Regions from separate parts of the Paenibacillus lutimineralis genome, predicted to be linked through region 3. Evidence: a T-box and tRNA genes for the amino acid it is inferred to sense, from the RefSeq annotation. Region 3 holds a T-box; the other regions hold tRNA genes.

Region 1 (7,120 bases), 210 kb from region 3:
CATTCTATCTAATGAATATAATAGTGAGGTTATATAATGAAAACGATAAATATAGGGGTACTTGCCCATGTTGACGCTGGAAAAACGACTTTAACGGAACGAATTCTGCTCGAAACAGGTATTATCAATGCCGTTGGCTCTGTAGATAAAGGCAATACAGTAACAGATTCCTTGGAATTGGAACGGAAAAGAGGAATCACGATCAAAGCCTCTGCGGTATCCTTCTGGATCGGCGACGTGAAGGTCAATCTGATTGATACGCCGGGTCATGCCGATTTTATATCAGAGGTAGAGCATTCCCTCAGCATCCTGGACGGGGTAATTCTCGTCATCTCCGCTGTCGAGGGAGTTCAGTCGCAAACCAAAGTGCTGATGAACACATTAATGGAGCTTAATATCCCGACGATTCTGTTCGTTAATAAAGTGGATCGCATCGGTGCCAATTACGGCAAGGTCATAGAAGAAATCACTCTGTCGCTTACGGAGCCGATTATTGAGCTAACGGAAATCAGTAATGAAGGCAGCAATAACGTTGCGGTGAGAGATCGTCACCTAGACATAGATGAATGGGTGGAACGCTTATCTGCACATAATGAGCGTCTGTTGTCTGACTATATCGAGAATGTAACAATCCAGGATAGTGAGCTATTTACAGAATTGTGCGTGCAGACCCGATCAGCCAAGATCTTCCCCGTCGCTGCGGGATCGGCCGCTCTTGGGATCGGCGTAGACCGAATAATAGAATATTTGCGAAAATTCTTCCCGATAAACCTCCATCAAGACGAAGCTCCTCTTTCCGCAATAGTCTTCAAAATAGGAAAGAGCGATACTGGTGAGAGATTTGCATACATCAGGGTCTATGAAGGTTGCCTGACTATTCGTAGTGAAATTGCCGTTGTTCGGGCAGATGTAGACGAGAAATTAAGCTTTAAAATCAAGAAGCTCGAGACGCTGGAGCACGGTGGAAGAACTCCGACCTCCTGCGTATACGGTGGGGATATAGCTGTGCTGTTCAGCACAGATTTACGGATCGGCGATATTCTCGGACAGAGCTCCGACCGGATGAAGGTGATCGCTTTCCAGGAACCGCCGATCCGAATTCAGATTGCCGCTCGGCAAATCGAGGATACCCATCGCCTTCATGAGGCATTAGCGGAACTGACTGCGGAAGATCCTTTCATTCAATATGCACAGAACCCTGCGAATCATGAAATGAGCATCAAAATTTTCGGGGACATTCAGAAAGAAGTCATTGAAGAAACTTTAAAAAATCAATTTGGCCTTGAAGCGGATTTCTCCAATCCCGAAGTTATCTGTATTGAAAGGCCCGTATCCAGCGGGTCGGCGGTCGAATTTATGGGCGAAGCAGGCAACCCATTCTATGCAACAGTAGGCCTCCGAATTGAGCCTGGCGCAGTCAGCTCGGGACTACAATATCGTCTGGAAGTGGAGCTTGGCTCACTGCCCTTGCCTTTTCAACGGGCGATTAAAGAAACCGTTGAAGATACGCTTCGTGAAGGACTGCATGGATGGGAAGTAAGAGATTTGATCGTCACACTGACACATACGGGATATTCCAGTCCGGTGACGACCGCTGGCGATTTTCGCAATCTCGTGCCTTTAGTCCTGATGAAGGCGCTTGATGAAGCAAGTACTCTGGTTTACGAGCCTTACCACAGCTATTTTCTACGTATTCCGGAATCCAGCTTGAATAAGGCCTTATATTATTTAACTATGCTGCAGGCCACATTCTCCGATCCAACCCCGGAGCCGAACGGATATAGCCTCCAGGGAGCCCTACCGGTGCGTAATACTGATTCGTTGAAGCAGGTGCTGTATTCTTTTACAGGAGGAGAAGGCTTTCTCTCCACTAAGCCGGGAGAGTATTATCCCATTACCGGTGCACCCCCGGAAAAATGCAGAAGCCGCCCTAATCCACTGAATAGAAAGGCATATTTGCTTCATATTCATCGTATTATCCAGTGACCCCTTCTCTACCTCCTCGTAAATCATTTATTGCTTCCAATTTGAAGTAATAATAAGATATACTGAAAAGGGAACACTCGTTCCGAATGTCAGTCTTTTCACTGGAGGTTCTGAATTGGACATAATTGAATTTCAACAATGGGTGAAGCAGCATTATAAGGACAGAGGCTGGTCCGACCTGGACATCTTCGTACGCATCGGCTTCCTTGCAGAGGAGACAGGTGAGGTGGCAAGAGCCATTCGGGCATTAGAGATCGGCAGAGACCGGCCGGATGAGATCGAGGGCACATTTGAAGAGAACAGACAGGAACTAATTGAAGAACTAGGAGATGTGCTCGGAAATTTAATGATTATTGCAAACAGATACGACATCTCTCTGGAAGAAATATTTCTATCCCATCAAGCCAAATTAAAAGGCAGATATTCAAGTGAAGGAGAGAAAGCCGAACTATGAAAAGTATAGCAGTATATTGCGGTTCCAGTATTGGGGCATCCCCGGTGTATCAAGAGGGCGCACGGGCGTTAGGTTATGAACTAGCCGAACGCGGCATTACACTGATTTACGGCGGCGCAAGCGTCGGACTCATGGGCGAGGTCGCCAGCTCTGTCCTTGAGAGAGGCGGACATGCGATAGGAGTTCTACCAAGCTTCTTGCAGGACCGTGAGATCGCCCATACAACTCTATCAGAGCTGATTATCGTGGATTCCATGCATGAGAGGAAGGCGAAGATGGCTGAACTGGCTGACGGCTTTATTGCCCTGCCAGGTGGTCCCGGAACGATGGAGGAATACTTCGAGATCCTGACCTGGGGACAATTAGCATTACACCATAAACCATGCGGGCTTCTAAATATCAACCACTATTACGACTCTCTCATCGCTCTATTCGATCATATGACTCAAGAGAGATTCATGCACGACAACTATCGTTCCATGGTCATTACAGACACTACCCCAAGTGGTATTCTGGATCAATTCGTAAACTACACCCCGCCAGCGGTTAAGACCTATCGGACGGATCAACGGGCTAGAAGCTAGATTTAATATCGGCTTCAGCTGTAATTTACTCATAATTCCTAGTGCAAGTAGCTCCCGGAGGCATCCAAGTGACGGTATGCTTTCGGGAGTATTTCTGTAGTCCTCTTGATAAGAATAACAAAAACAGGTTTATAAAACTGCCCTTAAGCAATTTTATAAACCCGTCTGTGTGATGCCGGTGAAGGGACTCGAACCCCCACGGTTTCCCTCACGATTTTGAGTCGCGCGCGTCTGCCAATTCCGCCACACCGGCACAATCATATGTTTATTTATATGGCGCGCCCTAAGAGATTCGAACTCCTGACCTTTTGATTCGTAGTCAAACGCTCTATCCAGCTGAGCTAAGGGCGCATGAGTTCAAACAATGCGGAAGACCAGACTTGAACTGGTACGATAGTCACCTACCGCAGGATTTTAAGTCCTGTGCGTCTGCCGATTCCGCCACTCCCGCAAAATTTAAATGAAGGCGCCACCCAGATTTGAACTGGGGATAAAGCTTTTGCAGAGCTGTGCCTTACCACTTGGCTATGGCGCCATAAAATATATGGAGCGGACGACGGGAATCGAACCCGCGACCCTCGCCTTGGCAAGGCGATGCTCTACCGCTGAGCCACGTCCGCATATAAATACTGGGGATATAGGATTCGAACCTATGAGTGACGGAGTCAAAGTCCGTTGCCTTACCGCTTGGCTAATCCCCAATAATATTCATTTTAAAATTAAATGGGGCGATCGATGGGACTTGAACCCACGAGTGCCGGAGCCACAATCCGGTGCGTTAACCCCTTCGCCACGACCGCCATAATAAATATTCTCTTCTTCTAAAGAAATGGCAGGGGCAGCAGGAATTGAACCCACACCAAAGGTTTTGGAGACCTTTGTTCTACCTTTAAACTATGCCCCTATAAAACTGGTGGAGGCTGATGGATTCGAACCACCGAACTCGTACGAGAACAGATTTACAGTCTGCTGCGTTTGGCCACTTCGCTAAGCCTCCATGTGGTGCCGGCGAGAGGACTTGAACCCCCAACCTACTGATTACAAGTCAGTTGCTCTACCAATTGAGCTACACCGGCGTTTGTCATTATTCATGTTATGGTGGCTCGGGACGGAATCGAACCGCCGACACGAGGATTTTCAGTCCTCTGCTCTACCGACTGAGCTACCGAGCCATATAATAATGACAGTAATAAAAATTATATCATATTTTTTTTGATAAATCAATACTCATATTCCGTTATTAGGAATAATGGCGGAGCCGACGGGATTCGAACCCGCGGTCTCCTGCGTGACAGGCAGGCATGTTAGGCCTCTACACCACGGCTCCACACTATGAGATTGAAATCAATTGCGGGGGCAGGATTTGAACCTACGACCTTCGGGTTATGAGCCCGACGAGCTACCGGACTGCTCCACCCCGCGTCAATTGTATGGTGGAGGCTAACGGGATCGAACCGCTGACCCTCTGCTTGTAAGGCAGATGCTCTCCCAGCTGAGCTAAGCCTCCATACATGGTGACCCGTAGGGGATTCGAACCCCTGTTACCTCCGTGAAAGGGAGGTGTCTTAACCCCTTGACCAACGGGCCATGTAATAAAGTATATAAGATAATTATGGCGGAGAGAGAGGGATTCGAACCCTCGAGACGCTTGTGACGCCTACACGATTTCCAATCGTGCTCCTTCGGCCAACTCGGACACCTCTCCATAATGGCTCCCCGAACAGGACTCGAACCTGTGACAACTCGATTAACAGTCGAGTGCTCTACCAACTGAGCTATCAGGGAACATTAACTATCAGGCTTGATCACCTGAAAACTGGATACGAAACTCATTTGCATTTTAGATTTTTGGATAAGCCCTCGACCGATTAGTACCTGTCAGCTCCGTACATTGCTGCACTTCCACCTCAGGCCTATCAACCTCGTCGTCTTCAAGGGGTCTTACTAATTGGGAAATCTCATCTTGAGGGGGGCTTCACGCTTAGATGCTTTCAGCGCTTATCCCTTCCGCACTTAGCTACCCAGCTATGCTCCTGGCGGAACAACTGGTGCACCAGCGGTGCGTCCATCCCGGTCCTCTCGTACTAAGGACAGCTCCTCTCAAATTTCCTACGCCCACGACAGATAGGGACCGAACTGTCTCACGACGTTCTGAACCCAGCTCGCGTACCGCTTTAATGGGCGAACAGCCCAACCCTTGGGACCTACTTCAGCCCCAGGATGCGATGAGCCGACATCGAGGTGCCAAACCTCCCCGTCGATGTGGACTCTTGGGGGAGATAAGCCTGTTATCCCCAGGGTAGCTTTTATCCGTTGAGCGATGGCCCTTCCATGCGGTACCACCGGATCACTAAGCCCGACTTTCGTCCCTGCTCGACTTGTCAGTCTCGCAGTCAAGCTCCCTTTTGCCTTTGCACTCTTCGAATGATTTCCAACCATTCTGAGGGAACCTTGGGGCGCCTCCGTTACTCTTTAGGAGGCGACCGCCCCAGTCAAACTGCCCGCCTGACACTGTCCCCGCACCGGATCACGGTACTAGGTTAGAACTCCGACACGATCAGGGTGGTATCCCAACGGCGCCTCCACCGAAGCTGGCGCTCCGGCTTCCTAGGCTCCCACCTATCCTGTACAAATCGTATCAAAGTCCAATATCAAGCTGCAGTAAAGCTCCATGGGGTCTTTCCGTCTTGTCGCGGGTAACCTGCATCTTCACAGGTATTAAAATTTCACCGGATCTCTCGTTGAGACAGCGCCCAAGTCGTTACGCCATTCGTGCGGGTCAGAATTTACCTGACAAGGAATTTCGCTACCTTAGGACCGTTATAGTTACGGCCGCCGTTTACTGGGGCTTCGGTTCATAGCTTCGGGTTACCCCTAACCACTCCCCTTAACCTTCCAGCACCGGGCAGGCGTCAGCCCGTATACTTCGCCTTGCGGCTTCGCACAGACCTGTGTTTTTGCTAAACAGTCGCTTGGGCCTTTTCACTGCGGCCCCCTCGTGCTATTCACACTACCGGGGCACCCCTTCTCCCTAAGTTACGGGGTCATTTTGCCGAGTTCCTTAACGAGAGTTCTTCCGCGCGCCTTAGAATTCTCTTCTCGCCTACCTGTGTCGGTTTGCGGTACGGGCACCTTCACCTGGCTAGAGGCTTTTCTTGGCAGTGTGAGATCATGACCTTCGGTACTATAAATTTTCCCTCCCCATCACAGCCCAGCCTTATCGATGTGCGGATTTGCCTACACATCAGCCTCACTGCTTGGACGAGCATCCATCAGCTCGCGTCACTACCCTCCTGCGTCACCCCATTGCTCATAGCGGCTTACGGTGGTACAGGAATTTCAACCTGTTGTCCTTCGACTACGCCTTTCGGCCTCGCCTTAGGTCCCGACTTACCCTGAGCGGACGAACCTTCCTCAGGAAACCTTGGGCTTTCGGCGGATCAGATTCTCACTGATCTTTTCGTTACTCATACCGGCATTCTCACTTGTATGCAGTCCACCAGTCCTTCCGGTCCAACTTCAATCCGCATACAACGCTCCCCTACCCCTGATACATAAGTATCAAGCCATAGCTTCGGTGGTGTGTTTAGCCCCGTTACATTTTCGGCGCAGAGTCACTCGACCAGTGAGCTATTACGCACTCTTTAAATGGTGGCTGCTTCTAAGCCAACATCCTGGTTGTCTGTGCAACTCCACATCCTTTCCCACTTAACACACACTTGGGGACCTTAGCTGATGGTCTGGGCTGTTTCCCTTTTGACAATGGATCTTAGCACTCACTGTCTGACTCCCGGATAATAAGTCTATGGCATTCGGAGTTTGACTGAGCTTGGTAACCCTTGGCGGGCCCCGCACCCAATCAGTGCTCTACCTCCACGACTCTTCTTTCCGAGGCTAGCCCTAAAGCTATTTCGGGGAGAACCAGCTATCTCCGAGTTCGATTGGAATTTCTCCGCTACCCCCACCTCATCCCCGCACTTTTCAACGTACGTGGGTTCGGGCCTCCAGTGCGTGTTACCGCACCTTCACCCTGGACAGGGGTAGATCACACGGTTTCGGGTCTACGCCTACAAACTAATTCGCCCTATTCAGACTC
Region 2 (7,120 bases), 2.4 Mb from region 3:
ATTCAAACAATCCAAAATACAAAAGGTGTCCATAGTGTTCACGACTTACACGTCTGGTCGATTACAAGCGGGTTAAATGCACTTTCCTGCCACGCAGTTGTAGATGATCAAATGTCCATTGCTGACAGTGAGCGATTGCTCCGTCAAATCGAACATGACCTTGAACACAAGAACATTCACCATATGACAATTCAATTAGAGACTTCTGCCCATCGACATGACAATTCGATTCTGTGTACCGTGAAGGCTGAAGCTTCTGGACACCACCAACATGACCACCAGCACTGATGGCAATTGCTAATGAATAAACTAAAATCCCACTGACCTTAATGGATCGGTGGGATTTTCTTATGAACGATCAGAATTTTTGCGCAAATAAAAAACCCTTGTACACCAAGGGTTTCTAAAGCGGGTGATGGGAATCGAACCCACGCTACCAGCTTGGAAGGCTGGAGTTCTACCATTGAACTACACCCGCAAAATGATGGTCGGGATGACACGATTCGAACATGCGACCCCCTGGTCCCAAACCAGGTGCTCTACCAAGCTGAGCTACATCCCGTGAAAAATACTGTTATTTAATTGAAATGGCGCGCCCTAAGAGATTCGAACTCCTGACCTTTTGATTCGTAGTCAAACGCTCTATCCAGCTGAGCTAAGGGCGCAAATGGAGCGGACGACGGGAATCGAACCCGCGACCCTCGCCTTGGCAAGGCGATGCTCTACCGCTGAGCCACGTCCGCAAGTATGGTGCGCGTGGAGGGACTTGAACCCCCACGTCAAAGACGCTAGATCCTAAGTCTAGTGCGTCTGCCAATTCCGCCACACGCGCACATTCACACTATATTCTCTAAGAGAATACTGGTGAGCCATGAAGGACTCGAACCTTCGACACCCTGATTAAAAGTCAGGTGCTCTACCAACTGAGCTAATGGCTCATAAAATGGCTGGGGATATAGGATTCGAACCTATGAGTGACGGAGTCAAAGTCCGTTGCCTTACCGCTTGGCTAATCCCCAATAAGATTAAATGGGGCGATCGATGGGACTTGAACCCACGAGTGCCGGAGCCACAATCCGGTGCGTTAACCCCTTCGCCACGACCGCCATAATATTGTTAATTGAGTTGTTAAGATTGAAGCTAATTGCGGGGGCAGGATTTGAACCTACGACCTTCGGGTTATGAGCCCGACGAGCTACCGGACTGCTCCACCCCGCGTCAATTATATGGTGGAGGCTAACGGGATCGAACCGCTGACCCTCTGCTTGTAAGGCAGATGCTCTCCCAGCTGAGCTAAGCCTCCATACATGGTGACCCGTAGGGGATTCGAACCCCTGTTACCTCCGTGAAAGGGAGGTGTCTTAACCCCTTGACCAACGGGCCATGTAATAAAGTATATAAAGATAATTATGGCGGAGAGAGAGGGATTCGAACCCTCGAGACGCTTGTGACGCCTACACGATTTCCAATCGTGCTCCTTCGGCCAACTCGGACACCTCTCCATGTATTTAGGTTCCCCAGAAAGTAATAGAATTAACAGTAATTCTTCACTTTCTGGGGAATTAACTCCCCGAACAGGACTCGAACCTGTGACAACTCGATTAACAGTCGAGTGCTCTACCAACTGAGCTATCAGGGAACATTGGTGGAGCCAAGCGGGATCGAACCGCTGACCTCCTGCTTGCAAGGCAGGCGCTCTCCCAGCTGAGCTATGGCCCCATACTGATATCAAATGGGCCCTAGTGGACTCGAACCACCGACCTCACCCTTATCAGGGGTGCGCTCTAACCAACTGAGCTAAGGGCCCTCATTAAGGAACACGATTCCACGAATAGTATGTATAAATATACTGGCGAAAAAAAATCCCCCAAAGGGGTTTCGCTTGGCGGCTTCCTACTCTCCCAGGACCCTTCGGTCCAAGTACCATCGGCGCTAGAGGGCTTAACGGTCGTGTTCGGGATGGGTACGTGTGGAACCCCTCCGCCATCGCCACCAAACGTGATTTGTCGAAGCTTTTGCTTCTCGAAATCCTGCAATCCCTTATTAAAAGGTTATGCGTCTTGGTTCAGGCATCAGCATCGCCAAATGCTGAAAGCAATCTTCTATTAAGTAATCACTTGAATCACTCAATATACAGGTTTGCTCCCTGAAAACTGGATACGAAACTCATTTGCATTTTAGATTTTTGGATAAGCCCTCGACCGATTAGTACCTGTCAGCTCCATACATTGCTGCACTTCCACCTCAGGCCTATCAACCTCGTCGTCTTCAAGGGGTCTTACTAATTGGGAAATCTCATCTTGAGGGGGGCTTCACGCTTAGATGCTTTCAGCGCTTATCCCTTCCGCACTTAGCTACCCAGCTATGCTCCTGGCGGAACAACTGGTGCACCAGCGGTGCGTCCATCCCGGTCCTCTCGTACTAAGGACAGCTCCTCTCAAATTTCCTACGCCCACGACAGATAGGGACCGAACTGTCTCACGACGTTCTGAACCCAGCTCGCGTACCGCTTTAATGGGCGAACAGCCCAACCCTTGGGACCTACTTCAGCCCCAGGATGCGATGAGCCGACATCGAGGTGCCAAACCTCCCCGTCGATGTGGACTCTTGGGGGAGATAAGCCTGTTATCCCCAGGGTAGCTTTTATCCGTTGAGCGATGGCCCTTCCATGCGGTACCACCGGATCACTAAGCCCGACTTTCGTCCCTGCTCGACTTGTCAGTCTCGCAGTCAAGCTCCCTTTTGCCTTTGCACTCTTCGAATGATTTCCAACCATTCTGAGGGAACCTTGGGGCGCCTCCGTTACTCTTTAGGAGGCGACCGCCCCAGTCAAACTGCCCGCCTGACACTGTCCCCGCACCGGATCACGGTACTAGGTTAGAACTCCGACACGATCAGGGTGGTATCCCAACGGCGCCTCCACCGAAGCTGGCGCTCCGGATTCCTAGGCTCCCACCTATCCTGTACAAATCGTATCAAAGTCCAATATCAAGCTGCAGTAAAGCTCCATGGGGTCTTTCCGTCTTGTCGCGGGTAACCTGCATCTTCACAGGTATTAAAATTTCACCGGATCTCTCGTTGAGACAGCGCCCAAGTCGTTACGCCATTCGTGCGGGTCAGAATTTACCTGACAAGGAATTTCGCTACCTTAGGACCGTTATAGTTACGGCCGCCGTTTACTGGGGCTTCGGTTCATAGCTTCGGGATAAATCCCTAACCACTCCCCTTAACCTTCCAGCACCGGGCAGGCGTCAGCCCGTATACTTCGCCTTGCGGCTTCGCACAGACCTGTGTTTTTGCTAAACAGTCGCTTGGGCCTTTTCACTGCGGCCCCCTCGTGCTATTCACACTACCGGGGCACCCCTTCTCCCTAAGTTACGGGGTCATTTTGCCGAGTTCCTTAACGAGAGTTCTTCCGCGCGCCTTAGAATTCTCTTCTCGCCTACCTGTGTCGGTTTGCGGTACGGGCACCTTCACCTGGCTAGAGGCTTTTCTTGGCAGTGTGAGATCATGACCTTCGGTACTATAAATTTTCCCTCCCCATCACAGCCCAGCCTTAACGATGTGCGGATTTGCCTACACATCAGCCTCACTGCTTGGACGAGCATCCATCAGCTCGCGTCACTACCCTCCTGCGTCACCCCATTGCTCATAGCGGTTTACGGTGGTACAGGAATTTCAACCTGTTGTCCTTCGACTACGCCTTTCGGCCTCGCCTTAGGTCCCGACTTACCCTGAGCGGACGAACCTTCCTCAGGAAACCTTGGGCTTTCGGCGGATCAGATTCTCACTGATCTTTTCGTTACTCATACCGGCATTCTCACTTGTATGCAGTCCACCAGTCCTTCCGGTCCAACTTCAATCCGCATACAACGCTCCCCTACCCCTGATACATAAGTATCAAGCCATAGCTTCGGTGGTGTGTTTAGCCCCGTTACATTTTCGGCGCAGAGTCACTCGACCAGTGAGCTATTACGCACTCTTTAAATGGTGGCTGCTTCTAAGCCAACATCCTGGTTGTCTGTGCAACTCCACATCCTTTCCCACTTAACACACACTTGGGGACCTTAGCTGATGGTCTGGGCTGTTTCCCTTTTGACAATGGATCTTAGCACTCACTGTCTGACTCCCGGATAATAAGTCTATGGCATTCGGAGTTTGACTGAGCTTGGTAACCCTTGGCGGGCCCCGCACCCAATCAGTGCTCTACCTCCACGACTCTTCTTTCCGAGGCTAGCCCTAAAGCTATTTCGGGGAGAACCAGCTATCTCCGAGTTCGATTGGAATTTCTCCGCTACCCCCACCTCATCCCCGCACTTTTCAACGTACGTGGGTTCGGGCCTCCAGTGCGTGTTACCGCACCTTCACCCTGGACAGGGGTAGATCACACGGTTTCGGGTCTACGCCTACAAACTTAGTCGCCCTATTCAGACTCGCTTTCGCTGCGGCTCCGTCTTCTCAACTTAACCTTGCTTGCAAACGTAACTCGCCGGTTCATTCTACAAAAGGCACGCCATCATCCATATAGAGGACTCTGACTTCTTGTAAGCACACGGTTTCAGGATCTATTTCACTCCCCTTCCGGGGTGCTTTTCACCTTTCCCTCACGGTACTGCTTCACTATCGGTCACTAGGGAGTATTTAGCCTTGGCAGATGGTCCTGCCGGATTCATACGGGGTTTCACGTGCCCCGCACTACTCAGGATCCGTCTCGGAGGGATTAGAATTTCGGTTACAGGGCTTTTACCTCTTTTAGCGGGCCTTTCCAGACCTCTTCGCCTACCCTAATCCTTGGTAACTCCATGTGAGACGTCCTACAACCCCAGAGAGCAAGCTCCCTGGTTTGGGCTGTTCCGCGTTCGCTCGCCGCTACTGACGGAATCACTATTGTTTTCTCTTCCTCAGGGTACTTAGATGTTTCAGTTCCCCTGGTATGCCTCTTCATACCCTATGTATTCAGATATGAGTGACTGGAGATTAATCCAGCCGGGTTTCCCCATTCGGACATCCTCGGATCGACGCTTGCTTACAGCTCCCCGAGGCAGTATCGTTGTTCGCCACGTCCTTCTTCGGCTCCTAGTGCCTAGGCATCCTCCGTGTGCTCTTAGTAGCTTAACCATGATTTTTCCCAAAGGGAAAATATCAAACCACTAATCTATAAACTTGTTTTGACACAAGTTCAGCTTAAAGGAATGTTTCTAAAACGCAAATTTCGTTTCGTATATCCAGTTTTCAAGGATCAAAGACAAAATTTAAAACGATCACGCAAGTGACGTTTGAAATTTCTGTCAAGTTGAGAGTTGAACTCTCAAAACTGACCAACGAGTGAGCTAAGAGCTTTACGAAGTAAAGCTTGCTTCGGAAGCATAGTTCCTGAAGACTTTTGAATGTTCTCGTTGCAGAGAACGATTCTCCATAGAAAGGAGGTGATCCAGCCGCACCTTCCGATACGGCTACCTTGTTACGACTTCACCCCAATCATCTACCCCACCTTCGGCGGCTGGCTCCTTGCGGTTACCTCACCGACTTCGGGTGTTGTAAACTCTCGTGGTGTGACGGGCGGTGTGTACAAGACCCGGGAACGTATTCACCGCGGCATGCTGATCCGCGATTACTAGCAATTCCGACTTCATGCAGGCGAGTTGCAGCCTGCAATCCGAACTGAGACTGGCTTTTTAGGATTCGCTCCACCTCGCGGCTTTGCTTCCCGTTGTACCAGCCATTGTAGTACGTGTGTAGCCCAGGTCATAAGGGGCATGATGATTTGACGTCATCCCCGCCTTCCTCCGGTTTGTCACCGGCAGTCATTCTAGAGTGCCCACCCGAAGTGCTGGCAACTAAAATCAAGGGTTGCGCTCGTTGCGGGACTTAACCCAACATCTCACGACACGAGCTGACGACAACCATGCACCACCTGTCTTGAATGCTCCGAAGAGGGCACCTATCTCTAGGTGTTACATTCAGATGTCAAGACCTGGTAAGGTTCTTCGCGTTGCTTCGAATTAAACCACATACTCCACTGCTTGTGCGGGTCCCCGTCAATTCCTTTGAGTTTCAGTCTTGCGACCGTACTCCCCAGGCGGAATGCTTAATGTGTTAACTTCGGCACCAAGGGTATCGAAACCCCTAACACCTAGCATTCATCGTTTACGGCGTGGACTACCAGGGTATCTAATCCTGTTTGCTCCCCACGCTTTCGCGCCTCAGCGTCAGTTACAGCCCAGAGAGTCGCCTTCGCCACTGGTGTTCCTCCACATCTCTACGCATTTCACCGCTACACGTGGAATTCCACTCTCCTCTTCTGCACTCAAGCTACCCAGTTTCCAATGCGACCTAAGGTTGAGCCTTAGGATTAAACACCAGACTTAAATAGCCGCCTGCGCGCGCTTTACGCCCAATAATTCCGGACAACGCTTGCCCCCTACGTATTACCGCGGCTGCTGGCACGTAGTTAGCCGGGGCTTTCTTCTCAGGTACCGTCACTCCGATAGCAGTTACTCTACCGGACGTTCTTCCCTGGCAACAGAGCTTTACGATCCGAAAACCTTCATCACTCACGCGGCGTTGCTCCGTCAGACTTTCGTCCATTGCGGAAGATTCCCTACTGCTGCCTCCCGTAGGAGTCTGGGCCGTGTCTCAGTCCCAGTGTGGCCGTTCACCCTCTCAGGTCGGCTACGCATCGTCGCCTTGGTGAGCCGTTACCCCACCAACTAGCTAATGCGCCGCAGGTCCATCTGTAAGTGACAGATTGCTCCGTCTTTCATTATCTCCCCATGCGAGAAAATAAATTATCCGGTATTAGCTAACGTTTCCGCTAGTTATCCCAGTCTTACAGGCAGGTTACCTACGTGTTACTCACCCGTCCGCCGCTAACCATCAGGAGAGCAAGCTCTCCATCAAGTCCGCTCGACTTGCATGTATTAGGCACGCCGCCAGCGTTCGTCCTGAGCCAGGATCAAACTCTCCAATAAAGTGTTTCATTGAAAGAGCGATTAGCTCATTTTGAATCTGACTTATTTCTTAGATTTCACTTGACGTGAAACCCGCTCACTCGTTGTTCAGTTTTCAAAGATCAACTTCGTTTTCAGTGTCGCCGCGTTCTCAGCAGCAACTCTTATAA
Region 3 (7,120 bases):
CAGGATGGACGTTCCTATACGGCTTTTGAGGAAGCAAAGCAATATTTGCCTGGAGGTGTGAATAGTCCAGTACGGGCTTACAAGTCCGTTGGATTAACACCGATCTATGCGGAGCATGCCTCCGGTTCAAGAGTATATGATATCGACGGCAACAGCTACATCGACTATGTGGGTTCCTGGGGACCACTCATTATGGGTCATGCTCATCCTGAAGTGGTAAAAGCGCTCCAAGAGGCTGCTGCCAAGGGGACGAGCTTCGGCATGCCTACTTTGCTAGAGACTGAGATGGCGAAGGTGGTCGTAGAGCGCGTACCATCCATCGATATCGTACGGATGGTTAACTCCGGTACGGAAGCGACGATGAGCGCTATCCGGCTAGCTCGGGGATATACAGGCAGAAGCAAGATTTTGAAATTCGAAGGCTCTTATCACGGTCATGCGGATAGTCTGCTGATCAAGGCTGGCTCCGGAGTTGCGACATTAGGCCTCCCGGACAGTCCTGGCGTTCCAGAAGGGGTTGCTTCTAACACGATTGCTGTGCCTTACAATGATCTGGAATCGGTTGAGCTGGCATTCAAGCGCTTTGGCGAAGAGATTGCTGGTGTCATTGTTGAGCCGGTAGCCGGTAATATGGGCGTTGTACTGCCACAGCCAGGCTTCCTTGAAGGTCTGCGTCGTCTGACTACAGAGTATGGCAGCGTGCTTATTTTCGATGAAGTCATGACTGGATTCCGTGTAGGCTTGAACTGTGCACAGGGTCGCTTCGGCATCACACCGGATTTGACCTGTCTGGGCAAAGTCATCGGAGGAGGCTTGCCTGTCGGCGCATATGGTGGTAAGAAGGAGATCATGGAACAGATTGCCCCGTCTGGTCCTATTTATCAAGCAGGAACATTGAGCGGTAATCCGCTGGCAATGACTGCTGGCTTCACGACTTTGTCTCTCTTGACTCCAGAAGTATATGATCGTCTTGAGAACTTGTCGGCCAAATTGGAGGCAGGCTTTACGGCAAACGCGAAGGAGCGTGGACTCCCTTGCACGATCAATCGTGTTGGTTCAATGATGTGTCCTTTCCTGACAGACCAGACAGTGGTCAACTTTGAGACGGCTAAGACCAGTGACCTCGACCTGTTCCGCCGCTACTTCACGGCGCTGTCTGAGGAAGGAATTAATGTTGCGCCATCTCAATTTGAAGGCATGTTCATCTCAGGTGTGCATACAGATGAAGACATCGAGCTAACCATTGAAGCGCATCGCAATGCGTTGAAACGGCTGTGAGTCTGAAGGTGGCAGGCCAGAGGCGGGGTGAATGGCTGGAGCTGATGCCTGGCAGGCTACCCGTGCCGGAGCATGGCGGACGGTATGAAGCGGTTATGGCCTGGCTGCACAATGAGCTAGCAGCGCCGCCCAAGCTATTGAAGACGCTTGAAGCTGAGGGCGGCATCAAGCTGGCGGGGGATCGCCTCCGACTGCTTCTGTTCCCGCCGAAGCAATCTTCTTTTGAGCCAATGGGTACTCCTACGGAGATCTTGTATGAGGATGACTTTTGTCTCGTCGTACATAAGTCTACGGGGATTAAGGTTCATCCGGACGGAGAGAGCCGCGAACCTACACTGGCGAACCAAGTATCTGCTATTTATGCGGAACGTGGAGAGAAGATCGCCCCGCTCCATATTCATCGGCTGGATGAATATACGTCTGGTCCTGTGCTGTACGCGAAGAATGCTTATGCCCAGCTTAAGCTTGATGCGGCGATGGCACGGAAAGAGATCTCTAGGGTATATGTTGCGCTAGTACAAGGGATAGTAAGTCCTACGCTTAGAATCATTGATGAGCCGATTGGGCGGGATCGGCACCACAATCAGCGCCGGCGTGTCTCTCCTTCCGGTCAAAGAGCGGTTACGCATGTTGAACTGATGGAGACGCTGAATCAGGCGAGCTTGGTCCGATTGACACTGGAGACCGGAAGAACGCATCAAATCCGCGTTCATTTAAGTTATGCCGGGCATCCTCTACTTGGAGATGCTCTATATGGAGGCAGCACAAAGCTACTTCCCTACCAAGCGTTGCATGGCGAGAGTCTAATCTTTGCCCATCCGCTTACAGGAGAATTGATTCGAGTAGATGATCCTTGGCCTCAGGAGTGGCTTCGGTTGCGAGAGCAGTTAGCTTTGTCCTAGTTATATATTGATTGAAAGAGCATGCCGGGAAATAGAAGGCATGCTCTTCTTTTTTTAGCATATAGATAGAATGAGCGAAGATTTGGACCATCCATCTTTATGTACGTGTTCAGAAAGTTCGGTTTTCAATACCGCTATATGATTTGCTTCGTGATCAAAAGGGACTTTTTGAACAACCTCTTAAGGGGATGTGGGTCATATTCGGATTTGCTAAAAAAGGAGGTAGTGTTCTTGGTTGATCATTCCTACGGCCTGCGTTTTGATATTTACGAGCGCGTCCATCTATCCGAAGATGTGATCGGCATCGAGGAACTGGAGGAGATTGAACTTTTTCCGAAAATCCAAGTATATCCCGGTGATGAATATGCGGCTCTGCGCGGTCATTTACTGTTATCAGGCCTTTATCGCGGTGAGGGAGAGAGTCGGGAGCTGGAGCATTGGATCCCTGTTGAGATTACGATTCCACTCAGTCGGGTTAATAAGCTAGAGGAGATTACGGTCGAAATCGAAAATTTCGACGTAGATTTGCTTAGCGCTCGCAGCTTGAATATTACGGGAGTTCTATCTTTGCAGGGAATTGAGACGGCCACTATGCGTTCAGAGGCGGAAGAATGGATGGACAGGGAGTATGTAGCCGCGCATGAACCGGTTCTTGGAGCGGAAGAAGTGGAAGAGGTTCAGTCCCAGCAGGATAATTACTCGTATCAGTTGCCTGAAGTTTCGGTAGATCATTCATATGTTGTACAGGAAGCTTTCTCATCCGAACAGCAGGACGGGGCCCGTGAGCAGCACGAAGAACAGAATGAGGAGACGTTATCCTGGCTTGACTCAGCTCCGTTATTGACACCGACATTTACAGCGGACAAGGGGCTTAATGAAGTAGAGCGTCCGTTGGAGACTGTGGAGTGGGAAGAGGCAGAGGAGCCTGATTCGGCAGTATGGTCTGAAGATCAGGATCCAATGGATATACATTCTGAACGAGTGAATGAGACGGAGGCCGTGCTGAAGACAGACAGCTATGTCGAGACTGAAGCGGAGTATGTTAACACGGATGTTGAAGATGCAGGAGCTGTAGAAGTATTTGAGGAAAGTGTTGAACAAGAGAAGGAAGAAGGAGCGCATGCTCAGGAAGAGAAGAAGGAGCTAAAGGTTGCCTTTGGCAGCAAGAAGCATGAAAGCAAGGATCGCGATGAAGGCTTTGGCATCAGCAAGCTGATAAACAATCGTCCAGATAAGGATAATGGTGTAGATTACTTCGAGGAAACTATTGTCATCCCGGATCAGGAAGAAGGAGAAGAGGTTCGTTGGAAGAGCCTGTTCCTGGGCAGAACAGAGGATCAAACTCCGTTCCGTAAGGTTCGTCTCGTGATCGTGCAGCGGGAAGAGACGCTGGATGATATTGCGGAGCGCTACCAGCTTAGCACACGCGAACTACAGCTGTATAACCGTCTGTCCGAGCATAATCTGGCTGAAGGACAAGTGTTATATATCCCTTGATATTATACTGAAGCTCGGCAATGCACAGTCAGTTGAAAGAGTGTTCGCAGGACTATTCAGAGGACCATTAAGGTCGGATCTGAATGGTCCTTTTTGCTTCAGCCAACTTCTAACGAAACCTACGAACGCTATTTCGGCAAATAAACGGCGATATAAAACGTAACGGAAATGAGTGTAATTATATGGTGGGGATTTCGCTGTAATTGGTTGATTTTTAACAAATAGAGAACCACATTTCCGTTAAAATTTCAAATCGATCAATATGGCTGAAATAACGGCTGTCATTTCCGTTAAAATGAGTTGGGAGTTTAAGGGACAAGCTAAGAGATGAACCTGAGGATGAACTAGAGAGCAACTAGAGAGAAGATAGCTAATTGTGCGTTTGTCATATTGACTCATAGCCTTATCCACGTTATGATAATATAGATTTTACAAAGATATGCTATTTCTTATTTTCTAAGACACCTATTGTTATCAAAATAAGATTTTCTGAACACACTAAATGTAAAGACTTGGAACGGGAAGAGTAGGAAGTGAGCCCTTCAGAGAGCGGAGTTGTATCGCTGGAAGATTCCGCAGGATACTGCTATCCGAAGTCGCCCGGGAGTCGTCCGTTTGAACTGGTGATGTCTCACCATTAGAGCGGGCCGGTTGCAGCCGTTATCTGTATAAGTGTCGCAAGCGACAAGCTATGCTTGACTGAATTGCCAGGCCAATGCCAGGCAACTTGCGAAACAAAGGTGGTACCGCGAAAGATAAAGCCTTTCGTCCTTTGAGACGAGAGGCTTTTTGTGTTTTCTGCCGTCGCGAATCATTACAGGCTTCTTGAACTTGTTGGCCTGAATTCGCCTAGGCTACGCTGAATTGTAATGGAGGTTGAAGCAAAAATGACGGAAAACCAAGCATCACAAACTACGGCAGAAATGCCAACGACTTATGATCCAAAAGCCGCGGAGAACAAATGGTACCGTTACTGGATGGAGAATGAGTTCTTCAAAGCGGGCATGCGGCCTGAAGCTGAGCCTTTTACGATCGTAATTCCACCGCCTAACGTAACGGGTATGCTGCATATTGGACATGCGCTAGACTTCACGCTGCAGGATATTCTGATCCGTACCAAGCGGATGCAGGGCTACGATGCCTTATGGCTGCCAGGCTCGGACCATGCGGGAATCGCTACCCAGACCAAAGTGGAGCAGAAGCTGCGTGAGCAGGGGATAAGCCGCTATGATCTGGGCCGTGAGAAGTTCCTTGAGAAAGTGTGGGAATGGAAGGAGCAGTATGCCAATACGATCCATGAACAATGGGCCAAAATGGGGCTGTCGCTTGACTATTCACGCGAGCGGTTTACGCTGGATGAAGGTCTGTCTCAGGCTGTTCGCGAAGTATTCGTGAAGCTGTATGAGAAGGGGCTGATTTATAAAGGCAGATATATCATCAACTGGGACCCAGTCGCTCGTACGGCCTTGTCCGATATTGAAGTAGAATACAAGGAAGTTAACGGACATTTGTATCATCTGCAATATCCGCTTAAGGATGGGGACGGGTATATTACGGTTGCCACGACACGTCCGGAGACGATGCTCGGCGATACAGCTGTCGCGGTTCATCCTAAGGATGAGCGCTACAGCCATTTGATCGGCAAATCGCTTGTTCTGCCAATTGTAGACCGCGAAATTCCGATCATCGCTGATGAATATGTTGACAAGGAATTTGGTAGCGGTGCAGTTAAGATCACTCCAGCTCATGACCCGAATGACTTCGAGGTAGGTCAGCGCCATGATCTGCCGCAGATTATCGTCATGGACGAGAACGGTAAGATGAACGAGGCAGCTGGCAAGTATGTGGGCCTGGATCGCAGCGAATGCCGTAAGCAGATCGTGAAAGATTTGCAGGATATGGGCGTATTGATTAAAATTGAGGACCACCTGCATCAGGTAGGCCATAGTGAACGGACCGGAGCAGTTATAGAGCCGTATTTGTCCCTGCAATGGTTCGTCAAAATGAAGCCGCTCGCTGAGGCTGCAATTGCAGCGCAAAACTCGGGCAAAGGTGTAGAATTCGTTCCGGAACGGTTCGAGAAAACCTACCTGCAGTGGATCGAGAATGTTCGCGACTGGTGTATTTCCAGACAATTATGGTGGGGGCATCGTATTCCGGCCTGGTATAGCGAGGAGACCGGAGAGATGGTTGTTGCCCGCAGCGAGGAAGAAGCCCGCGCCAAGCTCGGACGGGATGACCTTAAGCAGGATGAGGATGTACTGGATACATGGTTCAGCTCTGCCTTGTGGCCGTTCTCGACGCTAGGTTGGCCAAATGAGGAGAGCGAGGATTTTAAACGCTATTTCCCAACAGACGTACTTGTTACCGGATATGATATTATTTATTTCTGGGTAGCTCGTATGATCTTTACTTCGCTTGAGTTCACAAGCGAAATGCCGTTTAAGCATGTGTTAATGCATGGTCTCGTTCGTGACAGCGAAGGCAAGAAGATGTCCAAATCCCTGGGCAACGGGGTAGACCCGCTCGATATTATCGAGAGATATGGTGCTGATGCAATGCGCTATATGATCTCGACGGGCAGTACGCCTGGTCAGGACGTTCGCTTCCATTGGGAGCGCGTAGAACAAGCACGCAATTTCGCCAATAAGATCTGGAATGCTTCACGCTTCGCTCTGATGAACATGGAAGGAGTATCCTATGAGGACATCGACATTAACGGGGACCTTTCGACTTCAGATCGCTGGATTTTACATCGCTTTAATGAGACGGCTCGGGATGTAACGCGTCTAATCGATTCCTATGAATTTGGCGAAACAGGCCGTGTATTGTACAATTTCATCTGGGATGATCTCTGTGACTGGTATATTGAATTCGCGAAGCTGAGCTTCTATGGTGAAGATGCGGATGCCAAGCGCAAGACACAATCGGTGCTTGCTTATGTGCTCGATCGTACGCTGAGACTGATCCATCCGTTCATGCCGTATATTTCCGAGGAAATATGGCAGCATTTGCCGCACAGTGGCGATACGATTACTTTGGCTGAATGGCCTAAGTATGACCCTGCGCTGGAAGCACCGGATGCAGTTCAGGAGATGAATCTACTCATCGACATTATCCGCTCGGTTCGCAACATTCGTGCTGAAGTGAACGTACCGATGAGCAAGAAAATCGAGTTGATCGTTAAGCCGGGCTCCTCCGAGCTGCTTGACATTCTTAACCGTAACGGGCATTATGTTCGCCGGTTCTGTAACACATCTGATTACGAAGCCTCACTGAAGATAGAAGCACCGGATAAAGCAATGACAGCGATTGTCACAGGAGCGGAATTGTATTTGCCGCTGGCCGGCCTGATTGATATTAGTCAGGAAATCGCTCGTCTGGAGAAAGAAATTGACCATTTGAATAAAGAAGTAGAACGTGTGGAGAAGAAATTGTCCAAT

What was found. A T-box is a leader RNA that pairs with one kind of tRNA and senses whether it is charged. The one in region 3 lies ahead of EI981_RS23135 (valine--tRNA ligase), so its partner is inferred to be a tRNA-Val.
Region 1: it encodes a tRNA-Val, which carries the amino acid that the T-box ahead of EI981_RS23135 (valine--tRNA ligase) is inferred to sense. The anticodon was not compared.
Region 2: it encodes a tRNA-Val, which carries the amino acid that the T-box ahead of EI981_RS23135 (valine--tRNA ligase) is inferred to sense. The anticodon was not compared.

The regions. Positions count from the first base shown of each region.
Region 1 is NZ_CP034346.1:5,444,773-5,451,892, forward strand. Features, by position in the region: gene EI981_RS24115 (elongation factor G) at 37-1,986, shown strand; gene EI981_RS24120 (MazG nucleotide pyrophosphohydrolase domain-containing protein) at 2,102-2,440, shown strand; gene EI981_RS24125 (LOG family protein) at 2,437-3,024, shown strand; tRNA gene EI981_RS24130 (tRNA-Leu) at 3,198-3,277, opposite strand; tRNA gene EI981_RS24135 (tRNA-Arg) at 3,299-3,375, opposite strand; tRNA gene EI981_RS24140 (tRNA-Leu) at 3,390-3,475, opposite strand; tRNA gene EI981_RS24145 (tRNA-Cys) at 3,489-3,559, opposite strand; tRNA gene EI981_RS24150 (tRNA-Gly) at 3,570-3,644, opposite strand; tRNA gene EI981_RS24155 (tRNA-Gln) at 3,654-3,725, opposite strand; tRNA gene EI981_RS24160 (tRNA-His) at 3,749-3,824, opposite strand; tRNA gene EI981_RS24165 (tRNA-Trp) at 3,855-3,928, opposite strand; tRNA gene EI981_RS24170 (tRNA-Tyr) at 3,936-4,021, opposite strand; tRNA gene EI981_RS24175 (tRNA-Thr) at 4,025-4,100, opposite strand; tRNA gene EI981_RS24180 (tRNA-Phe) at 4,121-4,196, opposite strand; tRNA gene EI981_RS24185 (tRNA-Asp) at 4,275-4,351, opposite strand; tRNA gene EI981_RS24190 (tRNA-Met) at 4,373-4,446, opposite strand; tRNA gene EI981_RS24195 (tRNA-Val) at 4,456-4,531, opposite strand; tRNA gene EI981_RS24200 (tRNA-Glu) at 4,537-4,611, opposite strand; tRNA gene EI981_RS24205 (tRNA-Ser) at 4,638-4,729, opposite strand; tRNA gene EI981_RS24210 (tRNA-Asn) at 4,734-4,809, opposite strand; rRNA gene EI981_RS24215 (23S ribosomal RNA) at 4,873-7,120, opposite strand, start outside.
Region 2 is NZ_CP034346.1:1,093,321-1,100,440, reverse strand. Features, by position in the region: gene EI981_RS04695 (cation diffusion facilitator family transporter) at 1-288, shown strand, start outside; tRNA gene EI981_RS04690 (tRNA-Gly) at 408-478, opposite strand; tRNA gene EI981_RS04685 (tRNA-Pro) at 486-562, opposite strand; tRNA gene EI981_RS04680 (tRNA-Arg) at 589-665, opposite strand; tRNA gene EI981_RS04675 (tRNA-Gly) at 669-743, opposite strand; tRNA gene EI981_RS04670 (tRNA-Leu) at 749-832, opposite strand; tRNA gene EI981_RS04665 (tRNA-Lys) at 863-938, opposite strand; tRNA gene EI981_RS04660 (tRNA-Gln) at 945-1,019, opposite strand; tRNA gene EI981_RS04655 (tRNA-His) at 1,031-1,106, opposite strand; tRNA gene EI981_RS04650 (tRNA-Met) at 1,145-1,218, opposite strand; tRNA gene EI981_RS04645 (tRNA-Val) at 1,228-1,303, opposite strand; tRNA gene EI981_RS04640 (tRNA-Glu) at 1,309-1,383, opposite strand; tRNA gene EI981_RS04635 (tRNA-Ser) at 1,411-1,502, opposite strand; tRNA gene EI981_RS04630 (tRNA-Asn) at 1,567-1,639, opposite strand; tRNA gene EI981_RS04625 (tRNA-Ala) at 1,644-1,719, opposite strand; tRNA gene EI981_RS04620 (tRNA-Ile) at 1,734-1,807, opposite strand; rRNA gene rrf (5S ribosomal RNA) at 1,881-1,997, opposite strand; rRNA gene EI981_RS04610 (23S ribosomal RNA) at 2,186-5,118, opposite strand; rRNA gene EI981_RS04605 (16S ribosomal RNA) at 5,420-6,971, opposite strand.
Region 3 is NZ_CP034346.1:5,232,163-5,239,282, reverse strand. Features, by position in the region: gene hemL (glutamate-1-semialdehyde 2,1-aminomutase) at 1-1,278, shown strand, start outside; gene EI981_RS23145 (RluA family pseudouridine synthase) at 1,275-2,180, shown strand; gene EI981_RS23140 (LysM peptidoglycan-binding domain-containing protein) at 2,412-3,677, shown strand; T-box leader at 4,182-4,453, shown strand; gene EI981_RS23135 (valine--tRNA ligase) at 4,565-7,120, shown strand, end outside.